2 linked regions of the Colwellia sp. M166 genome follow. The protein of the gene in region 2 interacts with the protein of the main gene of each other region in a pairwise test. Links are inferred from orthologs where the notes say so. Each region holds a gene or a part of one and is shown on either strand. Other genes may lie near its edges.

The links.
Region 1: the proteins of hfq (region 2) and rho interact in binary tests that used the Escherichia coli proteins (3 or more experiments, as listed by UniProt). The link is inferred for Colwellia sp. M166 from one-to-one orthologs.

What each region holds. Positions count from the first base shown.
Region 1 is NZ_CP040755.1:2,404,971-2,408,184, reverse strand. What follows is about bases 146-2,955. They hold rho (transcription termination factor Rho), read left to right. Parts: upstream 146-825; coding sequence 826-2,085; downstream 2,086-2,955. Other genes in these bases: FGD67_RS10925 (ABC transporter substrate-binding protein), read left to right, coding at 2,466-2,955; trxA (thioredoxin TrxA), read left to right, coding at 311-637. In the rest of the region: ATP-dependent RNA helicase RhlB, read right to left, coding at 1-123; more of FGD67_RS10925, read left to right, coding at 2,956-3,214. UniProt on the Escherichia coli protein: Facilitates transcription termination by a mechanism that involves Rho binding to the nascent RNA, activation of Rho's RNA-dependent ATPase activity, and release of the mRNA from the DNA template.
Region 2 is NZ_CP040755.1:2,063,368-2,067,790, reverse strand. The notes cover bases 1-2,884. They hold hfq (RNA chaperone Hfq), read left to right. Parts: upstream 1-1,252; coding sequence 1,253-1,516; downstream 1,517-2,884. Other genes in these bases: hflX (ribosome rescue GTPase HflX), read left to right, coding at 1,550-2,836; miaA (tRNA (adenosine(37)-N6)-dimethylallyltransferase MiaA), read left to right, coding at 180-1,136; mutL (DNA mismatch repair endonuclease MutL), read left to right, coding at 1-167. Also shown: FtsH protease activity modulator HflK, read left to right, coding at 2,912-4,057; protease modulator HflC, read left to right, coding at 4,061-4,423. UniProt on the Escherichia coli protein: RNA chaperone that binds small regulatory RNA (sRNAs) and mRNAs to facilitate mRNA translational regulation in response to envelope stress, environmental stress and changes in metabolite concentrations.

The sequences.
Region 1 (3,214 bases), 340 kb from region 2 along the record:
AGGAAGAGACTTTGCTTGAATTGCAGTACAATATTCAAAGCCCATAGATGCGAGACCGTTAACAACGGTTGGCTCGAGTTTAAGTTCCGAGAACTTTATTTCTGTTAAGTGTGTTTTTTTCATACCGCTAGCTTAACAGGTTACGCTATTAATAAAAATTAGATTCACATAAAAGCGCTAATAAATTAATGCTATTAGTTGATTTTGATTTATTTTACTAATAACTGTTATATATGATTGTTGGTAATTAATTGTGATGAAGGTATAATCTTAACCAATTGGCTATAGGCCACCTTTAATGGAGATATAAATGAGCGATAAAATTATTCAGTTAACTGATGATAGTTTTGATACTGATGTAATTAATGCATCAGGTCTTGTTTTAGTTGATTTCTGGGCTGAATGGTGTGGCCCATGTAAGATGATCGCACCGTTGTTGAACGACGTGGCGGAAGAATATGCTGGTAAATTAACTATTGGCAAATTAAACATAGATCAAAACTCTAACACTCCACCTAAATATGGCATTCGTGGTATTCCTACACTTTTGTTATTTAAAGATGGTGTTGTTGCTGACACGAAAGTTGGCGCATTATCAAAAACTCAATTAAAAGAGTTTATTGATAACAATTTATAAAAAAAGGTCCGTATTTCGGACCTTTTTGCTTTTTAGCGAAAGATCAAGCATGTGATCCTTTACCTGTTTTGTTTTTAGTGCTAAATTTAACATTCAAACGAAAATAACATTTCAAATACCATACTCAAACATCCTAAATTGCCAAACGGCACAGCATAACAACCTAAATAGTCTAAGAAACCCCCACTATGAATCTTAACGAACTTAAAGAAAAGTCTATCAGCGAGCTAGTCAAACTCGCAGAAACAATGAAATTGGAGCATTTGGCTCGTAACCGCAAACAAGACATTATTTTTGCTATTTTAAAAGCCCACGCTAAAAGTGGTGAAGATATCTTTGGCAGCGGTGTTTTAGAAATTTTACAAGACGGCTTTGGTTTCCTACGATCGGCAGACTCTTCCTATTTAGCAGGCCCGGATGATATTTATGTATCACCAAGCCAAATACGTCGATTTAGTATGCGTACCGGTGACACCATTGCTGGTAAAATTCGTCCACCGAAAGACGGTGAACGTTACTTTGCTCTCTTGAAAGTAAATGAAGTTAATTTTGACCGCCCTGAAAACTCTCGCAATAAAATCCTTTTTGAAAACTTAACACCGATACATCCAACCGATCGCATGATCATGGAACGTGGTAATGGTTCGACTGAAGATATTACTGCCCGCGTTTTAGATTTAGCCTCCCCGATTGGTAAAGGTCAGCGTGGTTTGATTGTTGCGCCGCCAAAAGCCGGTAAAACGTTATTGCTACAGAATATTGCTCAAAGTATTGCTCATAACCACCCAGATGCTGAATTAATGGTATTGTTGATTGATGAGCGTCCAGAAGAAGTTACTGAAATGCGTCGCTTGGTTAAAGGTGAAGTAATTGCCTCTACATTTGATGAACCAGCTAACCGTCACGTGCAAGTTGCTGAAATGGTAATTGAAAAAGCTAAACGTTTAGTTGAACATAAAAAAGATGTCGTTATTTTACTTGATTCAATTACCCGTTTAGCACGTGCCTATAACACCGTTATTCCTTCGTCAGGTAAAATACTTACCGGTGGTGTTGATGCCAATGCTTTACATCGTCCTAAGCGCTTCTTTGGTGCTGCACGTAATATTGAAGAAGGTGGTAGTTTAACTATTATCGCTACTGCCTTAGTAGAAACTGGTTCTAAAATGGATGAAGTTATCTATGAAGAATTTAAAGGCACGGGTAATATGGAATTACACCTTTCACGTAAAATCTCTGAAAAACGCGTTTTCCCTGCTATTCACTTTAACCGTAGTGGTACTCGTCGTGAAGAGCTATTAACTAAGCCTGATGAATTACAAAAAATGTGGATTTTGCGTAAAATCGTTCACGAAATGGGCGAAATTGATGCCATGGAATTCATGATTGATAAGCTGGCTATGACCAAGACCAATAACGAATTCTTTGATTCGATGAAACGTCAGTAAGACTTAATAATATAAATTGAAAAAACCAGCATCTGCTGGTTTTTTTATGCCTTAAATAACATTACTCTTCAATAATACCTCGAACGCTTGTTAAGCTAGTATTGACTTGATTTATAGCTATCTATTTGAATAATATTGTTTTATTTTGTTTTTTATAGCTCGTTATTAAGGGTTTTAGAGTTTATGACAAATTAATATTGGAGAGCATAATTTAGTGGTTATACTTAATAGAGTTGATGATTGTAAAAGGAATATATTCATATAAAGATATTATTTTTTATTTTTTTGTATGAAAAACGAACGATAAATATTTTGCGATAGTATAGTATGCGCATTTTTTAAATTTATAATGAAAAATTAAGCTGTTGAAGGGGAAGTAAATGCGCTGTTTTTCGATGTTTTTTTTATTGATGTTAGTCAGTAGTATTGCTTGTGGTGCTGAGGAGCTAGATAAGCAAAACATTATCAATATAAAAGTTGTCACTGAAGATACCTTTCCGTTGCAATATCTTGAAAATGGTAAGATTACAGGGCCGGCTACAAGCTTAGTTGAGCAAGTTTTATTAGCTGCAGGTGTAACATACGATATTGCAGTATTGCCATGGGCTCGGGCATATCAGTTAGCGTTAACTGAAGCCAATATTTTAATTTACTCTTTGGCAAAAACGACAGCAAGATTAAATGAATTTAAATGGGTCGGTAGGATCATGGCTCTGGACTATTATTTATACGGTGCGTCTGATAGCGAGATTAATCTGCAAACCTCTTTAGAAGCTCTCAAGCAATATCAAATAGGCACTGTGCGCGATAGTGCTGTTGAGCAATACTTACGCGATAATGGTTTTAAAAAACTGACAACGGTTGTGCAGGGGAAGCAAAATTTCTTCTTGTTTCAACAGAATCGAATTGAGTTATTTCCGGCTAATAAATCAAGTTTTCAAGCAATATGTCTGCAAGATGCATTTAATTGTCATAATTTAAAACCACTTTATAAATTAGATATTTCATCCATTGAGCTCTACATGGCATTTAGTCAGTTAACGGATGATGCCATGGTTGAAAAGGTACGAGCTGGTTATAAGGAAGTTATGAAAAAACGAAAGAATTTACATGATATCGGTATCAATTA
Region 2 (4,423 bases):
GGCAAATGGCATTAGCTGAGCTTATGCTCAGTGAGGAAAGTAGCCAAACACATGCGTTACAAATTTGGCGGAATGCACAAAAGCATTTTAATTGTCAATTTGAACAACAACTACGCTTGAATTCTGTTGCCCTAGACCTCACATCTTCTATAAATGAGTTAAAGTAAAAAATAGCGGTAATGACTAACGTGCTAAACCAACAACATATTGATGCTAATCAGCCGCCTGTTATTTGTTTAATGGGGCCAACAGCCTCAGGCAAAACAGCTTTGGCGATGGCGTTATATGATGCGTTACCCTGTGACATTATTAGTGTTGATTCAGCGTTAGTGTTTAAAGGTATGGATATAGGTACGGCTAAACCTACGGCAGAAGAATTAGCCGCGTACCCGCACCAATTGATCGATATCAGAGATCCAAGTGAGATTTATTCTGCTGCCGATTTTTGTCAAGATGCCTTAAAAGCTATAGCGAAAAGTCGTGAGAATGGCCGAATACCTTTATTGGTGGGCGGTACTATGATGTACTTTAAGAGCTTAATTGATGGAATTTCGCCACTTCCAGAAGCTGATGAAAATATACGGAAAAGTATAGCGTTAGAAGCTGCAGATAAAGGTTGGCTTGCGCTGCATGCAGAGTTACAGAGCTTTGATCCAGTATCTGCAGAACGTATTCATCCCAATGATCCACAACGACTCGCCCGAGCAATTGAGGTGTATCGAAAAACAGGTCACACTTTGACACAATTGACTGAAACAAAAGGTGATAAAGTCAGTGGAAATGTTTTACAGTTCGCCATAGCACCAAAAGAGCGAAGTGATTTACATGCGCGAATTGAGTTACGTTTTCAGCAAATGATCGAGCAAGATTTTAAACAAGAAGTTATTGCCTTAAAACAAAGAGGCGATTTGCACTTAAATTTACCTTCAATGCGTTGTGTTGGTTATCGTCAAATGTGGCAACACTTGCAAGGTGATTATGCTCATGATGAAATGATTTTCAAAGGTGTTTGTGCAACTCGCCAATTAGCCAAACGACAATTAACATGGCTACGAAGTTGGCAAAACTTACAATGGTTGCATATGGAAGATGAAAATAATTTACAAGTTATTTTATCGGCAGTAAGCAAAGTTTAGACATTGATGTATAATTAAAATAGTTGTGCATTAAGCAACTAGTTTTATTGAATAATTTTAATAAAAATTGAAATGAATATTTAACTTTACCTAAAAATAACAAAAGGGGCCAAATAATGGCAAAGGGGCAATCTTTACAAGACCCATTTTTGAACGCGTTACGTCGTGATCGCATTCCAGTAGCAATATACCTAGTTAATGGCATCAAACTACAAGGGCAAGTAGAATCATTTGATCAATTTGTGATTTTACTTAAAAACACCGTAAGTCAAATGGTATATAAACACGCTATCTCTACGGTAGTACCAGCGCGAGCAGTATCTACTATGCCAGCCCCACAAGCCAATCAACCAGGCTACAATCAGGATTCAGAAGATTAATGGCAAAAGCTAGTATTGTATGGAGTCGCTCATTTGTTTGATAGATATCAAGCAGGTGAGCAGGCGATACTTGTTCATTTAGACTTTCCAGATGATAATACCAGTGAAGATCTGCAAGAGTTCGAAATGCTTGTAGATTCTGCTGGGATAACAGCGTTAAATACGATTACAGGTAAACGCGCAACACCGCATCCGAAATATTTTGCTGGTACAGGTAAAGTGCAAGAAGTTGCCGACGCTGTACGTATGTTTGATGCAAATATTGTCTTGTTTAATCATAGTTTATCGCCATCTCAGGAAAAAAATATTGAAGCGCTGTGTGAATGCAGAGTTGTTGATCGTACCACCTTGATTTTAGATATTTTTGCCCAGCGCGCTCGCACGCATGAAGGTAAATTACAAGTAGAATTGGCACAGTTACGCCATATCAGTACCCGACTGATACGCGGTTGGACTCACTTAGAGCGCCAGAAAGGTGGTATTGGTTTACGTGGGCCGGGTGAAACTCAGCTTGAAACAGATAGGCGTTTGTTACGTGAGCGCATGGTTAATATTCGCAAACGTTTAGAAAAAGTGGAAAAGCAAAGACAACAAGGGCGTCGGGCGAGAAATCGAGCTGAGATCCCAACCGTGTCTTTAGTTGGTTATACCAATGCTGGTAAATCAACCTTGTTTAATAACATAACTCAGGCGGATGTTTATGCAGCAGATCAACTCTTTGCTACCTTAGATCCAACATTACGTAAAATTGAAGTTGATGAGGTCGGCCGTGTTATTCTTGCTGATACCGTTGGGTTTATTCGTCATCTGCCACATGATTTAGTGGCTGCGTTTAAAGCGACGTTGACAGAAACCCGAGAAGCAGAATTATTACTACATGTGATTGATATCGCTGATGAACGACGCAGTGAAAATATTGAACAAGTAGATGAAGTGTTAAAAGAAATAGAAGCGGGTGATGTTCCACAGCTATTGATTTGCAATAAAATTGACCGATTAGATGATGTGGAACCTAGAATTGATCGTGATGAGCAAGGCTTACCGATTCGAGTTTGGTTGTCGGCGCAGCAAGGTGTAGGTATTGAACTTTTATTTACTGCACTTGCCGAACGTCTAGGCAAACAAATCATTAAGCATTCACTCTGTTTACCGCCGAGTGCAGGTAAACTTCGTGGTCAACTTTATCAATTAAATTGTATTACTGATGAGTATTATGACGACAAGGGTAATTGTTTATTAGCGATAAAGTTACCGGTTCGAGAATGGAATCAATTACTAAAACAAGATGAAGCAGGAATAGAGCACTTTATTCAAACGTAACAGACTGATATATTAGGCAGTGTTTTATCGTTTATATAGCAGTTAGCGCATTAATTTTTTATAGCGGAGAGTAGCATGGCTTGGAATGAACCGGGGAATAATGATAAAGATCCCTGGAAAAATAAAGGTGGCAAAAATCAAGGCCCACCTGATTTAGACGATTTATTAAAAGATATCGGCAATAAATTTGGCGGTATTTTTGGTGGCAAAAAATCAGGAGGCGGTTCTGGGAAAAACTTTTCTAGCATTGGCATCATGATATTGCTTGTTGTGGCGATTTTAGTTTATGCCTTTAACGGTTTTTATACCATTAAAGAGGCTGAAAAAGGTATCGTTTTACGCTTTGGTCAATATGCTGGCATGATTGAGCCTGGCTTGAGCTGGAAATGGACTTTTGTTGACCGTATTATTCCCGTTGATATGCAAACCACACGTAACCTTCCATCTTCAGGTTTTATGTTAACCAAAGACGAGAATGTTGTGCGTGTTGAGATGGAAATTCAATACCGTGTTGTTGACGCGCGTAACTACATTTTTAGTGTTACTAACGCAGATGAAAGTTTAAGTGAATCACTTGATAGTGCTTTACGTTATGTTATTGGTCACGCAAAAATGGATGACATTTTGACCAGTGGACGTGAAGAAGTACGTCAAGCGGTATGGCAAGAACTAGAAAAAATAATTGAGCCTTACAACTTAGGTTTAATTGTTGTCGATGTTAACTTTAAAGATGCTCGTCCCCCTGAAGAAGTGAAAGACGCTTTTGATGATGCTATTTCTGCACAAGAAGATGAAGTGCGCTTTTTACGTGAAGCCGAAGCTTATGCTCGAGGGATTGAACCTCGTGCCCGTGGCCGTGTTAAACGTTTAGAGCAAGAAGCTTTAGCTTATAAAGCACAAATTCTACTTGATGCTGAAGGTGATGTTGCTCGTTTTAACAAGCTGTTACCTGAATACCTAGCAGCACCAGAAGTTACCCGTCAGCGTATGTATTTAAAGTCGATGGAAAACGTTTACAGCAATACCAGCAAAGTGATGGTGGATGTTGATGGTGGCAATAACATGATTTACTTACCACTAGATAAGATTATGCAACAACAATCTGGTAATCAACGTGTTATTCAACAGTCAACACCGACAGTAAACCAAACTTCAAATGGTAATAATACGTCACCAACGTTATCCGGTCGTAATGATCGTTTCAATAATGGGAGAGATTAAGCCATGAAGAATTTTTTATTGGCAATCATAGCCTTAATATTTGTACTAACGGTATCGTCTGTTTTTGTTGTTTTTGAAGGTCAGCGTGGCATTGTCTTTCAATTTTCAAAAATTAAACGTGATGGTGATACGGGTGATATGAAAGTGTATGAACCTGGTTTACACTTTAAATTTCCTTTTATTAACACCGTACGTAAAATTGATGCCCGTATTCAAACCTTAGATGAAGCAGCCGATCGTTTTGTAACATCTGAAAAGAAAGATTTAATGGTCGACTCATTTGTTAAATGGCGCATCGTTAATTTTTCAACCTACTACTTACGTACCTCAGGCTCAATTGAGAATGCTCGAGCGTTATTAAAACAG